DNA from 3 places in the Guptibacillus hwajinpoensis genome. Region 2 is predicted to be linked to each of the others. Evidence: riboswitches for the same ligand, from Rfam matches in the RefSeq annotation. Region 2 holds a riboswitch; each other region holds the start of a gene.
The links. Region 2 has a riboswitch for S-adenosylmethionine ahead of ABFG93_RS18965 (YezD family protein). Riboswitches for the same ligand answer to the same signal wherever they lie in the genome.
Positions count from the first base shown of each region.

Region 1 (7,074 bases), 680 kb from region 2:
GCTGGTGCGTTGTACTAGCTGGGTGAATAATTAAACTCTTTGCGTCGCCAACGTTCGCAACATGAGACCAGAGATTTACGGCATTGATAATGCCTGCTCCCGTTTCGCGTCCTCCTTTAATTCCGAAGACAACAACAGCTCCAGCTCCCTTTGGTAGATACTTCTTTACAAGCTGATTAGAAGGATGGTTCTCTTCTTCAGGATAGCTAACCCACTCCACTTCTGGATGGTCTTTTAAGAAAGAGACAATTTTACGCGTATTGGCCACATGTTCCTTCATTCGAACGTGGAGGGTTTCAACACCTAGAGCGATTTGGAAGGCATTAAATGGACTGAGTGCAGCACCCGTGTCTCGTAACAGTTGAACGCGTGCCTTTACAATATAGGCAGCTTCAGGAAGCGCCTCAGCAAACACGATACCATGATAGGTGTGGTCAGGTTCAGTGAACCCTGGAAACTTTGGAGAATTCCAGTCGAACTTACCAGCATCTACGATTATTCCACCCATCGTTGAACCATTTCCGCCAAGCCATTTGGTCGCAGAATGAACTACGATATCTGCCCCGTGTTCAATAGGTCTGCAAAGGTATGGTGTCGCAAAGGTATTATCAATAATTAGTGGGATCCCTGCTTCATGAGCGATTTCAGCGACCTTCTCAATATCCAATACATGAAGCCCAGGATTCCCGATCGTTTCAGCGAAAATGGCTTTCGTGTTTGGTGTAATGGCCTCTCTAAAGGATTCAGGATTTTCGGGATCTACGAAATTGGTTTTAATACCGTATTTAGGTAGTGTTGATGCAAAGAGATTGTATGTTCCGCCATATAACGTGGAAGCTGATACAATTTCATCCCCACTATTTGCAATATTCAATATCGCGGTTGTAATGGCAGCCATACCACTCGCGAGACCTAATGCTCCCACACCACCTTCAAGCTGGGCGATCCGTTCTTCAAGCGTACCGACTGTCGGATTACCAATGCGTGAATAGATAAACCCTTCTTCTTTCAAAGCAAATAGGTCTGCCGCATGGTCCGTATTGTTAAATCGGTAAGCATTTGATTGATAAATCGGTAGGGCTCTTGCGCCTGTTGCAGGATCAGCCTGTAAACCTCCATGAATGCCAATCGTTTCTAAATTATAACGTTTCTCTGCCATTTCACATCACTCCTTTAAATTTTCAAAGTCTCTTTTAACTGTTGTTTAATTAACGGTCCCCATTTATCGAATTCAACGAGAAATCCATCATGACCAAATTTTGTATCAACAATATAGAAGTGCGCCATACTTTCCAAACTAAACATTTTTTCTAACTCATGAGGTGGATAAATCAAATCTCCTTTAAAACTAATAGCAAGCACGTTTGGCTGAATAAGCTTAGCTGCTTTTGCTATGCTGTCTCTTCCTCTGCTTATATCGTGCATATCCATTGCTTTCAGTAAGTATAAGTAGCTATTCGCATCAAAACGACCAACTAGTTTATTCCCCTGGTAGTGAAGATACGACTCCACATCATAAGTGGTTTCTGTATGGCTCTCACCAGGATTCCCCTTCACTTTCCTACCGAACTTCTTTTGAAACATGTCATCTGTTCGATAAGAAATCATACCAATCATCCTTGCTGTAGCGAGTCCGGCAGCTGGCGGCTTTTCAAGATTATAATAGCCCTCTTTCCATTCCGGATCTTTTGTGATCGCAAATCTTGAAATCGAATTATACGCGATCCCATAGGCACTCAGGGAAGGTGTCACCGCGAGCGGTACAAGATGGTCCATACACTCCGGATAAAGAATGCCCCACTCCAGGACCTGCATGCCTCCGAGTGACCCACCAATTACAGCGTGCAAATGGTGAATACCTAATTGCTCTAGCGCTTGTTTCTGTGAATGAACCATATCCCTTACTGATATGAAAGGAAAGTCGGCCTGATAAGCTAATCCTGTTGTCGGATTTATGGAGCAGGGCCCTGTCGAACCATTACATCCTCCCAGCACGTTAAATGTGACGATCTGAAATTCTGACGTATCTACGTACTTGCCTTTGCCAATTAATCCTTTCCACCAGCCTGGTTCATCTTCACCTATTGTAAATTGATTTCCTGTTAGTGCATGGCATACAAGAATGACTGGTGCATCAGAAGGACCAACTCGCTCGTAAGCGAGTTCAACGTGAGGAAGCTCCTCACCGGATTCAAGTACAAATGACCCTATGGAAACGTGTGAATCCTCGTATCTTGTCTCTCTGTCCAAACCCCTACCACTCCTTTCAACGGCAATTGTCATTCACGTTATCGGTTTCAGTTCTCTTCATCTTTCTTAAAACTAAAAAAAGCCCCTCTGAAAGACAGAGAGGCTTGATTAATTAATCAGCTCCGCTTATCTTTCAGGATTTCTCCTGCAGGATTTGGCACCTTTTCAAACCATGAATGGTTTGACGGTTGCCGGGCTTCATAGGGCCAGTCCCTCCGCCTCTCTAGATAAGTAAGAATATTTCGTTTTCATTTAATTGTGTTTATTTTAGCAATGTGACGTATCAGTGTCAAACTTTTTCCGAATTTTGATTTATTTGAGAGTGAATTTTTTATTAAAAACAGTCTACGATACGAACCATTTGATTAGAACTAGAAATTTGATAAGGTGTTTACATGACAATTATGAGAGGAGAATAGCCTTGAAAGCTCCATGTTTTGAATTAAAGGAAATAAGAAGCGGTGATCCGGTCCGATTATCAGACTATACCGGTAAACCAGTGATGCTCACCTTCTGGACTTCATGGTGTCCTGACTGCATGCAGGACTTACCGATGAAAGAACAGTTCTATCAACACGCTGATCCAGATACTATTGGTTTCTTAACCATCAATGTAACCGGACGAGAGCGTTCATCTGACGCTGGTCAAGACTTCGCTAGTAAAAATAGCCTTCCTTTCCCCGTACTAGCAGATAATGGCCGTGAAACGTATGAAGCATATGGATGCGCAGGTGTCCCAACCACAGTATTAATAGATAAAAACCACAACATAACTCACGTTTTTAATGACCAATCTTCTTTCATGGATATTGTGAAAGCATTACCTGCCATTATGGAATAGTTTTAAAACGCTAAAAAGCCAGGGGAACCCCCTCTGGCTTTCTAGTCATAAAATATAAAATAATAGCATGAATCATTTTTTCTCTTTGTTTTCTTCCTCAGACTGATCTGAGTTTCCTTGCTTTACTCGTTTCTCATTCTTCTTCATATCTTTTTCTAATTCTCTTTTTTCTTTCAATTGAGCTTTTTTAAGTTGTTTTTCTTCCTTTTCGGCTTTCTTTTCTTCCCTTTCAGCTTCTTTCTCTTCTTTCTGGGCTTCTTTTTCAGCGTCTTTCTTTACTTTACTTTCAGTTTTTTTTTCGTTTTCTTTCATTTCTTGTTGCGCTTTTATAACTTCAGTATCAGTATCTCTATCTTCCTTGACGACTGCTTTGTCTGTTCCATCATCGTCTTTCTTGACCGGTTTCGTTGTTTCCTTATTAGGTTCTTGCTGCTGGTTACTCGATTCTTGCTCCTGTTCTTTCGAAGGAACGCTTTCCTTTGTCACTTCATTCAGTTGCCTATTCGAATCATCTAAAATGAGTTCTTCCTCGAAATCTTTTTCAGCAGGTTCCGCCTCATCATTTAATTGAACAACAGAGTCTTCCAATTCCGTTGATTTCTGGGTATTTTCTGATGGATTCGATTCTACGGCAACCAAGCTTTCTGATTGAAGTTCGTCCATTTTCTTAACAGAGAGATTCTGCACCTCCGCTAACGTTAATGTAGCGCCACGGTCTAGAGCTGCTAAATAGGATAAATATTTACCAGGTGAAAGGCCATTTTCAATCGCTGCTTGTCGCATACTATAATCCTCATCAAGAATACTAGTAATCGCTACTGATTTGTTGGTCAACACTTTATTTTGTTCGATGTCATGAATTACTGCCTCAAGAGCACTCTTGATTTTCTTGTAACGTTCTTCTTGCTCTACATCTGTCGCCACAATTAAAAGCTGGCTGCCATCTGCAAGGTAGCCGCCACTCTCCAGTTTAGACACCAGCAGTCCTGCGAACTCACCAAGTGGCATGTTCGTGGTGTCCCGATCTAAATGTAACCCTTCACCGTCTGAATTCAAAGCTTGATACTGTACAATTTCGAGATCAGAATTCACTCCAACCTCGATACTTGGATTGATATCAAAACTTACATAAGCTGCAACTGCATCGTTTTGAGTGACAGGAATGACTCCCGTTACGATCACGACAAATAATAGAATTGCTGCCATTCCGGCCAGAGTTGGCATAGTAGGGGGGAAGTAACCTTTTCTTTTCTTAACTGGTTTTGGTGTGAGTTTAATTTCAGAGCCAATTGTCAATGTATGATTTCGTTTGAGATCGATTGTCGTAAATTCCCCATCAGGTGTTAAAACAACAGCCTTTCTCCCACGAATGTCCATAATAACCCCTTGTTTCATCCCCTGGCCCCCTTAATTCAACTACTGTATATATGATTTCAGAGCATTGAATCCACCAAGATGAATTAACGCTACTGCTATTATATACTTTCGATTACGTTCGATAGTTTTTCGACTGCATGTAACAAGCGCCAGTAAATCTTTTATTGGGAGCTGCTTTTTTTCTAACAAATAGCTTGATAGGGCGTGATCATCCGCAATTAATTTTGCAATCATTTTAGCATTTTCTCTAGCATCGATGTGTTTTGGACAGTTTTTACTAAGGACTTTGAATGTAATCGTGAATTTGTTGAGCAGTTGTTCGTACTCTTCAATCTCATACATACGAACTTCACGTTGTTTATCCATTTCATAAACATCAAGAGCAGCCTTTTGCTCGGCAAAACTATCTTCCAAACGACCTTCCTCATCTAATTCTTCAGGTTCAAGGTAAATGTATTTGTTTTGTCGTGCTTCTTTCCGAATATAGTCTATTACTCTTCTTCTAATGACCATATCAGCGAATGTAAGAAAACGACTTCCCTGTCCTCTACGAAACTGATCCATAGCTTCATTAAAGGCTGATAGGCCGATACTGAACTCGTCCATTGTATGATTGATATACCGATTACAAACTTTTGAAGTGATTTTTTTAATAAATGGCTGATAATCTTCTAAAAGCTGGTTTCTAAGTGATTTATCGCCGTTCTGAATGCTATCAATTTTATCTTCTAATGTAACACTCTCTTTATTTGTATTGAAGTTCCCCATTCTAGTGCTGATTGAAATGGTTGTCATGTTATACACCTCTCATCTTGCAAGTCAATTTATCATTGATTGCTTTTCGGGTTGAATTCTTGGATGTCTTAAAGTTAAAGTTCTTCTTAATATAGGTATAAAAATGAAATGCGCCACCATTCAATACGGAATGGTGACTCTATACTCAGTTATACCATTCAATCAGCATCAACGAAAATACAATTTTATGACAATGTTACTGTTTCTTTACTGCCTGTTATATTAATTTATCATTATTAATATTGCTAAATTTTCAGCGAATTATTTTTTCTTAAAATCCCTATGTAGAGAGGTTCTCAGAAAATAAAAGTAAGGTTTAATTGGTCAACATTCATCAAATTTTTTAATACTCTTCCAAAAATTGATCTACTCGTATTACCGATTCAAAGGCAAAAAGGGTCCTGCCTATCTTGCCATTCTTAAATACGGTTAGTGCTGGAACGCTTTGTATCTTATGCATTTCAGCCATCCATGGGAAATGATTCAAATCGCACGTGTATATGTTATGAATCGTTCCCCTCGCTTCAGCTACAATGCGCAACATTCGTTCAGCTATTTTGCAGTTCTGACAAAACGGGGTATAAAAGAATAGAATCGATTGATCCTCATGGATCACGTCTTTTATCTCTTGATCTGATGTGAGTTGCCTCATATAAATGCTCCTATTCAAGTAAAGCCTTGAGGAAGATAGAAAGCTTCCCCAAGGCAATATAGCTAACTGCTAGACGGTCAAAACTTTGAATTTCGCAGCTCTTAATATGCGCGTTAAATAATTGAGCGGAGTTTCTGCCACTTCGCGATGTAACATTGTAATGTACAGGTGTTCTGCATGTGGAATTTCCTGCGTCAGCTGCCTCCTGAGCTTCTCACCAGCGTTATCTGCATCAACGAGCACATAAACATCCTTTTCTTCCAGCTCTTCACTCAATTCTTCGAGCCTTTCAAAACTGATCGTACCGTAAGTGCAAATAATACTAACAGGTTCATCTAACACTCTCATAATTTGCTCTTTATCTGTCTTTCCTTCTACAATAATAACTTTATCGTTCATGGCACAACGCTCCATTTCAAGCTGTCGTATCAACGCTTTTATTATAGCATATGGATGTGGAGGCAATTCGTTTCTGTGAATTTGGCTCTTTTAAATATCCTGAATTAAAGTAGCAGCGTTAGTCATCATTATCTTCAGAGTCTTCTTGAAGATAAGTCTCAGAGGTGGAATTGCCATGCTCCCTCTGAAGATCATCTGCTGTTCGAATTCGATCATCCACTCGATTGCCAGAGGTTTCGAAGCTTGCTTCATCATCCGGTCGACTGTTTTCTTTATTACTTTCCAGTTGATCCTGTGCCTCTTTCGTCCGTATTGCATATGGTATAGCTTCCAGACGCTCTTTATCAATTTCTTCTCCAGTATCAACACATACCCCATATGTTCCTTCTCGAATACGATCAAGGGCCATATTAATCAAACTTAATCGCTCCCTTGCAGCATCTTCTAATGTTATGTCCTTTTCACGTTGGTCTAATTCCGTCGCCATATCTGCAAAATGGTTATCATAGGATGTCAATTCGCCCGTTTCATCCGCCAAAGCTATATATTCATCATGCTTCGCTGCCCCACTATCTAGAAGATCTTTCTTTTGAGCAAGAAGCTGTTTTTTAAAGTGCTGTAATTCTTCCTTCGACAAAGCCATCTTTATTCCCTCCATTAGTCATTTTCTTTTCCATTCTCTATTTTCCCTTAACACTGTCTTCACTAAACCATGCAATTATGTTTTATTCTGGGAAAGTGGTGGAAATAATCAAATAAG
Region 1 is NZ_CP156674.1:3,001,649-3,008,722, reverse strand. It holds gene ABFG93_RS15585 (O-acetylhomoserine aminocarboxypropyltransferase/cysteine synthase family protein) at 1-1,159, opposite strand, end outside; gene metX (homoserine O-acetyltransferase MetX) at 1,174-2,250, opposite strand; SAM riboswitch class I at 2,374-2,484, opposite strand; gene ABFG93_RS15575 (TlpA disulfide reductase family protein) at 2,672-3,091, shown strand; gene ABFG93_RS15570 (anti-sigma factor domain-containing protein) at 3,164-4,486, opposite strand; gene sigI (RNA polymerase sigma-I factor) at 4,508-5,263, opposite strand; gene ABFG93_RS15560 (thioredoxin family protein) at 5,607-5,915, opposite strand; gene ABFG93_RS15555 (toprim domain-containing protein) at 5,985-6,314, opposite strand; gene ABFG93_RS15550 (TraR/DksA C4-type zinc finger protein) at 6,433-6,957, opposite strand.
Region 1: another riboswitch for S-adenosylmethionine. It lies ahead of metX (homoserine O-acetyltransferase MetX); the one in region 2 lies ahead of ABFG93_RS18965 (YezD family protein).

Region 2 (7,074 bases):
ATGAAGGACAAGCAGAAAAAGTGCTACAGTTAGTAGCTTGCGCATATCATTCACCGCTCTTCCTTGAATCATATTTTAATTCTACTGTATGCTTGTCCATCTAGAATATGACACAAACCTCCTGTGCCTCCTGTGAAATTATCTTTTCTTTCCAGTGCGTGTCGAGTAAAATAGCAAAGAGATGGAGAGGCAACGAAAGTTTCTCTATCAGGACGACTTAAAGAGAAAAAAGGAGATCAAACTATGTTTAAAAAAGTTATGCCGTTTTTCTTGTCTATGTTGTTGGTGGTGTCTATCCTGCCAATTGTTGCATATGCAGATGCTGCTGTAGGTGATGTCATCGTCACTCTAGGTGAGGATTTGACAGAAGATCAGAAGCAAAAACTGTTAGAGGAAATGGAAGCTCCAAAAGATGTAATGACAGTACCTGTAACCAATGAAGAAGAACATCAATATCTTGGAGATTATATAAGTAAAGCATTAATCGGAACACGCGCTTTATCGTCTTCTTCTATTACAATTGCAAAGAAAGATGCTGGTTTAAGCGTAGAAACAAATAACATTAATTGGGTAACTGATGATATGTATGCCAATGCTTTGATTACAGCAGGTGTGAAGGATGCAGATATCTATGTAACGGCTCCTACTGAAGTTTCAGGAACAGCTGCCCTTACAGGATTGATTAAAGCGTATGAGCTAAGCTCGGATGAAGTGATTCCTGAAGAACAAAAGCAGGTAGCAAATGAGGAGCTTGTAACAACTGCGAAATTAAGTGATAGTATCGGTGCTGATAAAGCAACAGAATTAATGACAAAGATTAAAGATGATATCGCCACTAATCCCCCTGAAACGGAAGAAGATCTTAGGGAACGAATCAAACAAATTGCAAGTGACTCTGGCATTGAATTAACCGGGGAGGAGCTTGATGGACTAGTGGCATTATTTAATCGAATGAAGAATCTTGACATCGATTGGGATCAAATGAAAGGTCAGTTAGAGAACGCAAGGGAAAACCTTGATGAATTCTTGAATAAAGAAGAAACACAATCATTTATTCAAAAAATTATTGATTTCTTTATCGCGCTTATTGATGGTATAAAAGGGGTATTTAAATCGTAAAGTGACATTGAACTGAAACTTTTCCTGCTTGTAATCGTATAAGGAGAGAAGGAAAAAGGAGGGAGCGAAGATGGAAATTCTATCGTTGCCAGCTATAGGTTTTCTAGTCGTACTGCTTAGCGTACTTTTTTTGTTTGGTGAATTGCTTGTTCGTGTAAAAGGGATTTTTGGTGTCATTGGGATTCTCATGTTAACGTTCTACTTTAGTTTCCATCTCACGTCATTACCTTCCATGCTATGGATGGGGCTTGTTTTTGCGGTTGGTCTCGCTTTAGTCATTCTCGATGGAAAGCTATTGAATGATGGAACTTTTGGGTTAATCGGTTTATTAATGATGGTCACGGCTGTCGCGATTCCCTCTCCATCTTTTCTATACGGTCTGCTTGTTTCGAGTGGCTTTTTGATGGGTACGGCTGCTTCTTTTCTATTTCTACGTGTTTTTCCAGCGCGTTCAATGTGGACTAAAATGACGTTGAAGGACCGATTGAGCAGTGATATGGGGTATAATTCTATGAATGAGGGGTACAAAGAATTAATTGGTAAAACCGCTACGACGATTACTCCATTCAGACCGAGCGGTACAATTCAATTGAATGAGAATAAATATAGTGCTATCTCAGCAGGAAGCTGGATCGATTCAAATGTCCAGGTTGTAATTACATCTGTTGATGGAACACGCATTGTAATCGAAGAACAAAAAGAGAAAAGTAAAAGACATCCAGTCTAATGGATATAGGCCTCGGGTCATGGATCCGAGGCTTAAATTATTAACTTTTTCTAATCCGTTTATCCCGATCTCTAAACTAGGGTTGACATATTGTTAGATAATAGTTAAGATTTAGAAAATAACTTATCAAGAGAGACCGAGGGACTGGCCCGATGACGTCCAGCAACCTGCCACCAGGCAAGGTGCTACTTCCAGCAAAATGGAGTCCATTTTGGAAGATAAGGTGAATCAAGGTAACCTGATCTGTCTTTCCAATTTGGGAAGGCTTTTTTAGTTATTAAGCCTCTCCTACTCATCAAATGTAATTAAGGGGGGTTTCTAAATGAAAAATGAGAAACAGAATTTTAAAGATGTTGCCGAGCGAATTGAGAAGATGCTCAGTACACTTAAGTATGGATCCATTACTCTGGTTGTACAGGATGGAAAAGTCATACAGCTTGAGAGACAGGAGAAGGAACGGATTTACTAAAAGCGCTGACTAGAAAAACTAGAGGCGGTTCTAACGATACTCGTTAGAATCGTCTTTTTATATGTTTCAAAAGGAGGTTTTGGTATGGAATGGTTATATGAAAATTGGTCAGGGGAAATTCCTTTTTTTGACAGTAACTCAAAAACTAAAGGAGCACTTGAGGTCCTTGATTGGGCTTATGCTACGTATCAAGACGATATTGTCTATGCCTGTAGTTTTGGGGTGGAAGGCGTTGTATTGATTGATTTAATTTCACAAGTAAATGAGAAGGCTGAAATCGTCTTCCTTGATACGGGTCTACATTTCGATGAGACATATGAACTCATTGAGCAGGTGAAAGCAAGATACCCAAATCTACGGATCAAATTAAAGAAACCAGAGCAATCAGTTGATGAACAAGCAAAGACATATGGTGAGGCACTGTGGGAGCGTAATCCTTCTCAGTGCTGTAATCTTAGAAAAATTATTCCTTTGAATGAAGAATTACAGGGAGTTAGCGCCTGGATTTCAGGCCTTAGAAGAGAGCAATCTCCCTTGAGACAATCGACTGAATTCTTGAATAAAGATTCTAAATTTGAAGCTATTAAAGTTTGTCCACTTATTCATTGGACCTGGAAAGAGATCTGGCGTTACGTGTATGAGAATGATTTACCTTATAACCAATTACATGATCAAGGGTACCCGAGCATTGGATGTGAGGTTTGTACAGCTAAAGTGCTAGAAGGAAGTGACTCCAGGTCGGGACGATGGGCAAATCAGGAGAAAACGGAATGTGGATTGCACCTTGATTCTGCTTCAAATAGGTGACGCTCATGAGCATTCTTGTTATTATCGTTGCTATGTTTTTTGCCATGAATATCGGGGCAAGCGGGGCGGCTGCTTCCATGGGGGTAGCTTATGGAGCAGGTGCTATTAAACGGAGAACGACAGCCTTATCTATATGTGCGATAGGAATTCTTGCAGGGGCAGCCTTTGGTGGAGGAGACGTTATTAAAACGATAGGGAGCGGGATTATTCCTTCTTCGATTCTAAGTGTTAAAGTAATCCTTATTATCTTTATAGCGGCGACAACAGCGCTGTTTTTAGCGAATATGATGGGCATTCCGTTATCTACAAGTGAAGTCACAGTAGGTGCAGTTGTCGGTGTTGGGATTGCCTATCGCGCACTTTATTTCTCAAACATCATTGTTATTATGCTACTCTGGCTGGTAATACCGGTTGTCGCCTTTGTAATGGCGCTCCTCGCTGGAAAGCTCGTATTAATTCTTAAAAGGCGGAGAAAAGTGACTCCAGGCTGGCAACGTGTATTGGGGGTACTACTTATTGTAGCAGGATTTCTGGAGGCTTTCTCTGCAGGAATGAACAACGTTGCAAACGCAGTAGGACCTCTTGTAGGAGCGGGGCTACTCTCACTATCAACTGGAGCATTGTTAGGCGGAGCGTTTGTTGCGCTTGGAGCGCTTGTTTTCGGCAGCAGGGTTATTGAAACAAATGGTTATCGGATAACCAGCTTCTCACTTGGGGAGGGTTTTGCCGTGTCGAGTACAAGTGCTGGTCTTGTAATCGGTGCATCGCTCTTTGGTATTCCAGTTCCGCTCACACAGATTACAACTTCATCTATTATTGGAATCGGAACTGCAAAAGATGGGTTTCAACTCTGGCAAAAAGATGTCATTACACGAATGTTGAAAGTCTGGGTAGTTTCACCAGTTTTTTCATTAGTGATTTCGTATAGCATGATTAAATTATTTCTAGAAAGTGACTTATACACATTAATTGCAATTGGCAGTGTTATTCTTGCAACGATTGGGTCGGGCAGTCTAATAAAAACGATTCGAACGCAGAAACAAGCGGTTCAGGATGAAGGAAGCATGTAACGTTTACTAAACAATTGGAGGGATTTATATGACAACAATTAATCCACATGGTGGTAATTTGATTAACCTTTATAAACCAGATGCAGAAGTAGCCGGAATTAGAAATGAAATAGAGCTCGATAAGACAGCATTAAGTGACCTCGAGCTGATTGGGACTGGTGCTTATAGTCCACTACAGGGTTTTTTAAATGAAAATGATTATGAGTCTGTTGTTCATGATCTTAAGCTCGAAAATGGATTGCCATGGAGTATTCCAATCACATTGCCGGTGAATAGCGGTGTAGCCGATGATCTTACAATCGGAGAAAAAGTAAAGCTAACGAATAATGGTCTTGTTTATGGAACTATTCAAGTTGAGTCAATCTATTCACCTGATAAGAAAGTAGAAGCCCGTCATGTCTATTTGACAGAAGACGAGGCGCATCCGGGAGTGAAAAAAGTCTATGAAAGACCCGATGTTTATATTGGGGGGGCGATTGAGCTACTTAGAAGAAGTGACAAAGGTCAATTCAATAAATACCATTTCGATCCTTCAGAAACCAGGGAGTACTTTCAGAAACAGGGGTGGAAAACGGTAGTAGGTTTTCAAACACGAAATCCAGTTCACCGCGCACATGAATATATTCAAAAAACCGCTCTTGAAACGGTTGATGGGCTCTTTCTAAATCCGCTTGTAGGTGAAACAAAATCAGATGATATCCCTGCAGAAATTCGAATGGAAAGTTATGAAGTACTACTTGAAAAATACTATCCAGCTGATCGTGTTCATCTAGGGGTATTTCCAGCCGCTATGCGCTATGCCGGACCAAGAGAAGCGATCTTCCATGCGATTGTTCGGAAGAATTTCGGTTGCACTCACTTCATAGTAGGAAGAGATCATGCTGGTGTAGGCGATTACTACGGAACTTACGATGCACAGAAGATCTTTAATCGATTTACGAAGGAAGAGTTAGGAATTACTCCGCTATTCTTTGAACACAGTTTCTATTGTGAGAAATGTGGCAGCATGGCTTCGGCAAAAACGTGCCCACATGGGAAAGAACATCACGTTATTCTTTCAGGTACAAAGGTTCGTGCTCTCCTTAGAAATGGTGAGCAGCCACCAGAAACATTTAGCCGTCCTGAAGTGGTAGAAGTATTGATTAGAGGTATGAGCGAAAATACAGTAAAGGCATAGGAGGCATATCAATGAGTGCGAATCAAAATCTAACATGGCACGATACGGTTGTAACAAAAGAATTACGCAGGGAACAGAACAAACATCAGAGTGCTGTGCTCTTCTTTACAGGGTTATCAGGTTCTGGTAAATCAACAATCGCAAACGCTGTTTCACTTAAGCTACATGAATTAGGTGTTCAAAGTTATGTGCTTGACGGAGACAATATCCGACAAGGGCTTAATAAAGGTCTAGGTTTTAATGAGGAAGACCGAAAAGAGAATATAAGACGTATTGGTGAGGTGTCTAAGTTGTTCGTTGATAGCGGACAATTTGCAATAACAGCCTTTATTTCTCCATTTCGAAGTGATCGCCAAATGGTGCGTGAATTACTAGGAGAAGACGAATTTATCGAAGTATATGTGAAATGCCCAATAAATGAATGTGAGCAAAGAGACCCTAAAGGACTATATAAAAAAGCAAGAAGTGGTGAGATTCCGAACTTTACAGGGGTCTCCTCACCTTATGAAGAACCATTACATCCTGAAATAGTCATTGATTCTTATCATGATACACCTGATGTATGTGCAGAGAAATTAGTGGATTATTTAGTTGAGAAAGAGCTGATTTCAAAAAAAAGCTAACCATAGGGTGATTGATATAATGATTAGAGGAGGATATAGGATGGGGAAAGTTTATTTAGTTGGGGCAGGACCAGGGGATATTGATCTGATTACTGTAAAGGGGTTAAAATGTATCGAGAAGGCGGATGTCATTTTGTATGACCGCTTAATTAATAAAGATCTTTTGGACTATGCGAAAGAGGATGTAGAATTAATTTATTGCGGAAAATTACCAAACTATCACACCCTCAAACAGGAAACGATTAATCGCTTTCTAGTAAAGCATGCGTTAAAAGGAAAAGTCGTCACAAGGTTGAAGGGTGGCGACCCCTTTGTTTATGGTAGGGGCGGTGAAGAGGCAGAGGCCCTTGCTAATCATGGAATTCCCTTTGAAATTGTACCTGGCATTACTTCAGGAATAGCTGCTTCAGCATATGCTGGTATCCCGGTTACGCACAGGGAGCTAAGCTCAACATTCGCATTTGTTACCGGGCATCGTAAAGAGGGTGAGGAAGAAGAATTAAGGTGGGAAAGTCTTGCAAAAGGAATAGACACTCTTGCTATTTACATGGGTGTGAAGAATTTGCCTTATATTTGTTCAATGCTCAGAAAGTACGGTAAAAAGAAAGATACACCGGTTGCTCTCATTCATTGGGGAACCACCCAGACACAACAAACCGTTACAGGAACGCTTGAGAGTATAACAGAAGAAGTGGAGAAAGCAAGAATTCAAAATCCAAGTATGATTGTGGTTGGGGAGGTTGTAAACCTGCGGTCAAAACTCAGCTGGTTTGAGAAATTATCTGAGGAGAAGCAGAAGCCATCCATCGCAGTTAGTGCTTTGTAGGAGGGGTCGTTCATGCAAGCCGTCCTTTATATTTGTCATGGTAGTCGTGTTGAAAAAGGTAGAAATCAAGCTGTGGATTTTGTGGAAAAATGCAAATCTGATATACCTTTTCCTATTCAAGAAACGTGTTTTCTTGAACTATCAGAGCCTACAATTCGACAGGGAATTGAGGCGTGTGTTCGACTGGGAGCTACAAAAATTTCCGTTATCCCTGTGTTATTGCTAGCAGCGACTCATGTGAAAAAAGATATACCAG
Region 2 is NZ_CP156674.1:3,678,159-3,685,232, forward strand. It holds gene ABFG93_RS18950 (hypothetical protein) at 1-72, opposite strand, end outside; gene ABFG93_RS18955 (DUF1002 domain-containing protein) at 244-1,119, shown strand; gene ABFG93_RS18960 (NfeD family protein) at 1,190-1,846, shown strand; SAM riboswitch class I at 1,967-2,071, shown strand; gene ABFG93_RS18965 (YezD family protein) at 2,169-2,315, shown strand; gene ABFG93_RS18970 (phosphoadenylyl-sulfate reductase) at 2,400-3,122, shown strand; gene ABFG93_RS18975 (inorganic phosphate transporter) at 3,128-4,192, shown strand; gene sat (sulfate adenylyltransferase) at 4,221-5,369, shown strand; gene cysC (adenylyl-sulfate kinase) at 5,381-5,992, shown strand; gene cobA (uroporphyrinogen-III C-methyltransferase) at 6,033-6,818, shown strand; gene ABFG93_RS18995 (sirohydrochlorin chelatase) at 6,831-7,074, shown strand, end outside.

Region 3 (7,074 bases), 930 kb from region 2:
CGCTTTTTCCGGTCTCGTTAGCACCAGCAGTACCCCTAACGGAAGGCCGATCAGAACCGAGATTAGTAACGAAATACCTACCATCTGAAACGTTTCAATAATCGCTTTCCAGATGTCGACACCCCATAGATCAATGAATTCTGAAATTTTAGCTGACATGTGTTTTCACCTCCGGAACATAGCCTTCAACGACAACACCTTTATCTTCTAAAAATGCTACAGCCCTCGCCGTTTCGGAAGCTTCACCATCGAGATGAACGACGAGTCTTCCAAACGGTTGATCTTTCAGTTGAGTAATGTTCCCGGCGAGAATCGAAGGATACACGTCAAATTTCTTACTAACTAGAGCCAGTGCCGGATTTCCGGAACTCTGACCGACAAAGGAGAGCGTTACAATCTGGCCGCGTTCTTTTAAATTTTCAACTAATGATTCTGGGAGCTCGTCCTGAAATAACGACTGAACGAAACGTTTTGCGGTCCCTGTTGCAGGCTTGCTGAAAATATCAATCACACGCCCCTGTTCAATAACCTGGCCGTTTTCCATCACGGCTACTTCATGGCAAATCTTTTGCACAACATGCATCTCATGTGTAATGAGCAGAATTGTAATCCCGAAGTCGCTGTTGATCTGCTCTAATAAGGAGAGGATCGATTCTGTTGTATCAGGGTCAAGTGCACTCGTTGCTTCATCACAAAGAAGCACTTCAGGCTCATGTGCTAGAGCTCGCGCAATGGCTACTCTCTGTTTCTGACCACCGGAGAGCTGGGCAGGATAAGCATCACGCTTATCCGATAGCCCAACAATCTCCAGGTATTTCGTTACCCTTGACTCAATTTCTTTTTTTGGAACGCCCGTCAGTTTAAGGGGGACGGCGATATTTTGATAGACCGTCCCTGTTTTTAATAGATTAAAAGATTGAAAAATCATCCCTATCCGCTGCCGCGTTTTCTGAAGCTTTCCTGTTGATAATGAAGTGAGTTCTACATCATTAATAAACACTCGGCCCTCAGTGGGGCGTTCGAGAAGATTCACCATGCGCACAAGAGTACTTTTCCCCGCTCCACTATAGCCAATGACGCCATAAATGCTGCCTTTCTTGACTGTTAACGAAACATCATCCACTGCTTTCGTAACAGTATGACCACTCTTATATGTCTTCGTAATGTTTTCTAATCGAATCATCTTGTTCGCTCCCTCCACTGATTACCAGGATGCTACGACAGAACCGTTAAATTCATCCTCGATAAACTGCTTCACTTCATCAGATTGATAATATTCCACAAGCTTCTGAATTCGCTCGCTATCCTTATTTTCCGTTTGCGTTGCAATAACATTGACCCACGGTGAATCCTCTGGCTCCATCACAAGGGAGTCCTCAGTAGGTACTCGTCCACTTTCCATCGCAAAATTCGTATTAATAGCTGCAATAGCTAGCTCACCTAGCTGTCTCGGAATCTGTGAAGCTTCAAGTGGGACAAACTCCAGATTATGAGGGTTTTTTTCAATGTCTTTAATAGTAGCCTTGACTCCAACTCCGTCTTTGAGTTCAATAATGCCGGCTTCCTCAAATAGCATTAGTGCTCTCGGTTCTCCAGTAGAATGGTTCGGCAAACCAACTTTATCTCCATCCTGCAACTCATCCAGACTGTCGTATTTATCGGAATAAATGCCCATTGGGAAATTAATCGTTGTTGCCACTTTTGAAAGTTCCAGACCACGTTCTTTCACAAAGTCATTTAGATAAGGCTCATGTTGAAAAACATTCGCGTCAATTTCCCCTTCATCAAGTGCTGTGTTCGGCATTACATAGTCATTAAACGCGATCACTTCAATCTCAAAACCATCTTCCGCCGCAACTTCCTTCACTTTGTTCATCACATCTTCATGTGGACCTGCTGTTACACCAACCTTTAGAGGACCTTCCTCCGCATCACCCGAAGCCTCGCCCCCCGAACAGCCAGCTAAAATAACTAAAATAAGTGCACCCAGTAAATAAAATGATTTCTTCATTCTCCATTCCCCTCTCTTTTATATAACTATTTAAAGCGTTCTAGCACTAAAATCCCAAAGCGTAAAAGAACCTCGGCTTTAAACAAGTCCCCCTCTCAAATAAAAAACTCCCCCTGTAACGTACAGAGAGAGTTGAGTGATTTAGAATAATCATTCATGCTTGAACTCCCTCTCATCTTTCAAACGATCACTCGTTTGCTGGAATTAGCACCTTTCTCACGAACTGAGATGGTTGCCGGGCGTCATAGGGCCAGTCCCTCTGCCACTCTTGATAAGAGTTTTCAATATTATTTAACTATTTAAAATAGTATAGTACCTTTTGTGTAGCGCGTCAAGTACCGAGTGCCTGTCACCACCCGCTATTTGTCGAAGAATGTCATCATTCTTCTTTAACACTAGCTAAGTTATCTTCAAACCATCCTGCAAGATGCTTTAATCTTTCCACTCTCAATTCGGGATGACCACTTCGAGAAAGGTTATGATCTGAATCAGGAAACCTCACAAACGTCGTCTTCTTCCCACGGTGCTTTAGGGCGATGTATAATTGCTCGCTCTGTTCAATTGGGCAGCGGTAATCTTTCTCACTATGAAGAATAAGAAGCGGTGTTTGAATCCGGTCAACATACTTCAATGGCGAATGTTCCCAGAGTTTTTCTGGATCTTCATCAAGATCACTTCCTACCTCCCACTTCGTGAAAAAGTAGCCGATGTCACTTACGCCATAGAAGCTCTGCCAGTTGGAAATAGAACGTTGCGTCACAGCGGCTTTGAAACGATCGGTTTTCCCAACAATCCAGTTTGTCATAAACCCGCCGTAACTACCTCCTGTCACAAAAACCCTCTCTTTATCAAGAAAGCTCTTTTCACTAAGAACAGCCTCCACACCTGCCATTAGATCCTCATAATCTCCACCACCATAGTCACCACGGCACCCGTTTACGAAGTCCTGTCCATACCCATGACTACCTCTAGGATTCGTATACAAAATAGCAAATCCCTTCGCTGCAAGAAGCTGAAATTCATGCACGAATGAATTCCCATACATCATGTGAGGTCCGCCATGAATTTCGAGAATCATAGGATAGCTTTTCTCTTCCTCAAATCCGATCGGCTTCATAAGCCATCCCTGAATCTCCCACCCATCCTTTCCAGTGTATGTAAACGATTCTGGTGTTGAGAGTGACTGACTTTGAAAAAGTTTACGATTACTCTCTGATAAACGGCATTCTTTCACTTGATCTCCACCAAAGGTAAACGTATAAATGTCTCCTACATTCATCGGGTCACTAATCACCACAGCCGCTTCGTCCGTGGCTGCCAGGTAGTGAAACGCGTAGTGGTGCCTGTCACCCCCCCGCTATTTGTCGAATGGTGCGATCTACTCCTATAAAGTAAATGCCGTTATTGCCGCGTTCACTTGCTTGGAAGTAAAGGCCTGTCCCATCCGAATTCCACATCGCACCAGGTGACGCACCTCCCCAGTGCATGTCTGAAATTAATACATCTGTACATTCAAGGTCATATGCCTCAGTAAGGCACCTAAAAGCTCCTGAAGATAAATCAACTGTCCAGACTTTATTTAAGGTTGCACCTTCATGCTGAAAATCATGACCAATAAAGGAAAGAGAACTTCCATCTGGTGACCAGTTTGGAGCCGTAAAGCTTCCTCCTTTTGTGTTCAATTGCTCTGGCTCACCTCCTTCCTCCAATCGATGAACAAGTAAATCAGATCGCATATAGGAACCCGGCTCTTCATAGCGACTTCTCTCATACGCAACCCTTTTGCCATCAGGTGACCAGCTTAGATTAGAATGATCATAAGGAGCATCTGTGAGCCATTTAACCTTACCGGTTCTGGACGTAAAGTCAACGAGCACAAATCTGCACATGGGTGCCATCAAGAAAACCTTTCCCATCCGCCTTGTACTGCAGATCGTTCACTACTAAAGGTTTACGCCCTTCGGTTTTCTCATCTTCGCCATCTCCATCACTACTCAACACCAGGAGCGACGTGCCATCGGGCTTCCAAATTGGCTTACCAGACACTCCACGAACGAGTTCTGTCAACTGCCTTGCTTCTCCACCATCAGTCGAAATCAACCAGACCTGATTTTCTCCTGAGCGATCTGAAACAAATGCGATCGTTTTCCCATCTGGTGACCAGCGTGGGGAATGATCTCTATGCTTGCCAGAAGCAGCTGTCCAATCATGCTTAATCTCCGTGTTTCGGTTCATAATGACTAGATTTGAAGCATACTCCTTTTTATCTGTGATCACTTTTTTCACATACACAATATAAATCCCATCAGGTGAAAATTGGGGATCTCCGAGAAATGTTAGATCATAAAGAGAGCTCTCGTTCATAATTGCCTTTTCCTGTTCCATTTCAGCTTCCATCCTTCACACTTCCTTCCTACTCTTTTTAGTTCCATTGCATAACTTAAACTCCTGCATATATAAAAAGAGTTAACCTGTCCCTAAATAGTACAAGCTGATTATTCCTGTATCTCATTCTTTTAATCAATCACACCTCCAGAAAGCGAACACCAGTTCCTGTTTTTTGATTTTTCCGCTGAACCTCCGCTCACTTTCATAACAAAATCACATCAGTTATATACGATACATCTCAAAATGGTATTTGAATCATCTCATTGTGAGATGTATAATAAAATTAACAAATTGAAAGCGGTTACCGAATCGGAAAACTACCGCTTAAAATACAGGGAGGATTTACAATGAGCCAGCAAGCACGAAACCAATTTATTGATCTTTTGTGCGACAGAACAACAATGAACAGGGAAGAAGTTCTAAGAATGTCTGATGCGGAAGTAGAATATTTTCACTGGCTCTACTTTGATGACTCACCAGCGGACTTGATGTAAGATAAATAGAAAAGAGCGCCGGATGCAAGATCAAACTTTGATCTTGCATCCGGCGCTCTTTGTTTAAGTAAGCTTCATTTCTTATTAGCTGGAATTAGCTCCTTCACTCCAGTATATAAGCCAATAACCCTATGTTTAGAATTATCATAGCTTAGCAGATGATAATCAACAAAATTTAAATACTTTAAAACACCGTTTGTATTCCTTGAAATAAAATAACGGTTTTGTCGTTCATACGGAAAACACCTTATTTTTCTCATGAAAGGAAAATCCTGATATAAGATTGAGAGTGTACGAACGACTCTAGTCCAGGTCTGGTGACCCTTTGCATCTTGCTTCAAACGAGTAAAATCAATACTCTCGTCACTTACAAATAGCAATTGCATAAGATCAACATAGCTCTTAATTGAATCCAAATTATGTCGCCACGCATGTAGACACATCATATAGAATGTGTGATAGAAAGATAGTTCATAAACATATTCATACCCCTCCATTAAAGTAGCTTCTTCCCAGAACTCTGCTATATCAAAGTTTGATGTTTTCCCTTTTATCACATCCCAGTGAATTTCTACACAGAGCGGAATCGGAGATCCGAGTAATTCTTTGCTAAAACTACAATGGAAATGGCCAGGCAAGTTTTCGTCCTCGAGAACAAACCCTAATTCTTTAACACAAGCGATGGCTTTATGAATTTCGGAAACATTGACTAATAAATCGATATCTGAAGTAGGCCTGGCACCTATATGTCCGAAGTACCTTTCTGAAAAACAAACACCTTTTAATGGAATGGCCTCAATCCCCTCTTGTTCAAATGCTCTAAATATCTCTTCTGCTTGATGCTTAATAAATATATTTTTGAACAGGGTTTGAGTATATCCTTCTTTTAGAAACCCTTGAAAGAAAAGAGGGGTTTTATCCAAATGTCCTCGATCCTTTAATAAAGTATAAAGTTGAGGATAGATACAAGTTAGTTGGTCACTATTCATCATTTTCTCATAATACAAATCATCTTTAGGTAAAACTGTCTTTTTTTGATAAATAGTTTGTAGAAGTTGAAACACCACTCAGCATTCACCCTTTCAATACCAAGACTAGGAAATAGCGGTTTTTTCAGTAGAAATGTGATTGCCGTTTAATTTTTGATAGAGACCACTTTGAAGAAGGAGTTGATCGTGAGTTCCACTTTGAACCATCCTTCCTTCGTCCATCACAATAATCAAATCAGCATTCTGTACGGTAGAAAGGCGATGAGCGATCACAATCGTTGTTCTTCCTTTCATTAACTGCTCCAGCGACTGCTTAACGTATCTTTCCGTTTCACTATCCAAAGCAGAAGTAGCTTCATCCAATAGTAGAATTGGTGAGTTTTTTAAAATAGCTCTAGCAATCGAAATCCTCTGCTTCTGTCCTCCCGATAGCTTAATGCCCCGCTCTCCTACCTCAGTATCATAGCCCTCAGGTAAGGATAAAATAAACTCGTGAATACATGCGTACCGTGCTGCCTGGATCATCTCGATTTCCGAAATCTCTGGACGAGCTATGAGCAAATTCTCTCTAATTGTACCTCCAAATAAAAAAGTTTCCTGGGGTACATGAGCAATCATACTTCGTAATTCAGAATGTGAATATTCATCTGTAAATCTTTCGTCAATACATATTACCCCATCCTGCGCACGATAAAATCCCTGCAAAAGGTTGAATAAAGTCGTCTTACCAGCACCACTCGGCCCAACCAGTGCAACCACCTTTCCAGCTGGAATCGTCAGATTAAGCTTTTGAAAAATCGTTTTATTATCATCGTATCCGAATGTTATATTCTTGAATTGAATAGAGTTTGAGGTATTTCCAGTAAGTCGGATCGGTGTAGACAAGTCATTTGAGTCTACCGGCTCATCCAGAACATTAAAGACACGCTCCAATGCTGAAACAGAACGTTGAAACCCTGCCCACTGTCCGGCAAGACCTGTTAATGGATACACAAGGTGATTTACAAGATTGATAAACATGATGAGTGCACCAACCGTCATGACAGAGGCAGAGACATAATAGGCTCCGATACACAGACTAATCATAAACGATAAGGAGCTGACAAACTGCCCTCCAGCATAATACCACCCCTGAAGCTTTGCATTTTCCACTTCAAGTCCGTAAAGATCTTTATTCTTCTTCTCGTACTTT
Region 3 is NZ_CP156674.1:2,746,071-2,753,144, reverse strand. It holds gene ABFG93_RS14330 (methionine ABC transporter permease) at 1-159, opposite strand, end outside; gene ABFG93_RS14325 (methionine ABC transporter ATP-binding protein) at 149-1,183, opposite strand; gene ABFG93_RS14320 (MetQ/NlpA family ABC transporter substrate-binding protein) at 1,205-2,011, opposite strand; SAM riboswitch class I at 2,181-2,289, opposite strand; gene ABFG93_RS14315 (alpha/beta hydrolase family protein) at 2,391-3,308, opposite strand; gene ABFG93_RS14310 (TolB family protein) at 3,358-3,912, opposite strand; gene ABFG93_RS14305 (TolB family protein) at 3,878-4,408, opposite strand; gene ABFG93_RS14300 (BH0509 family protein) at 4,747-4,893, shown strand; gene ABFG93_RS14295 (nucleotidyltransferase family protein) at 4,968-5,960, opposite strand; gene ABFG93_RS14290 (ABC transporter ATP-binding protein) at 5,988-7,074, opposite strand, start outside.
Region 3: another riboswitch for S-adenosylmethionine. It lies ahead of ABFG93_RS14320 (MetQ/NlpA family ABC transporter substrate-binding protein); the one in region 2 lies ahead of ABFG93_RS18965 (YezD family protein).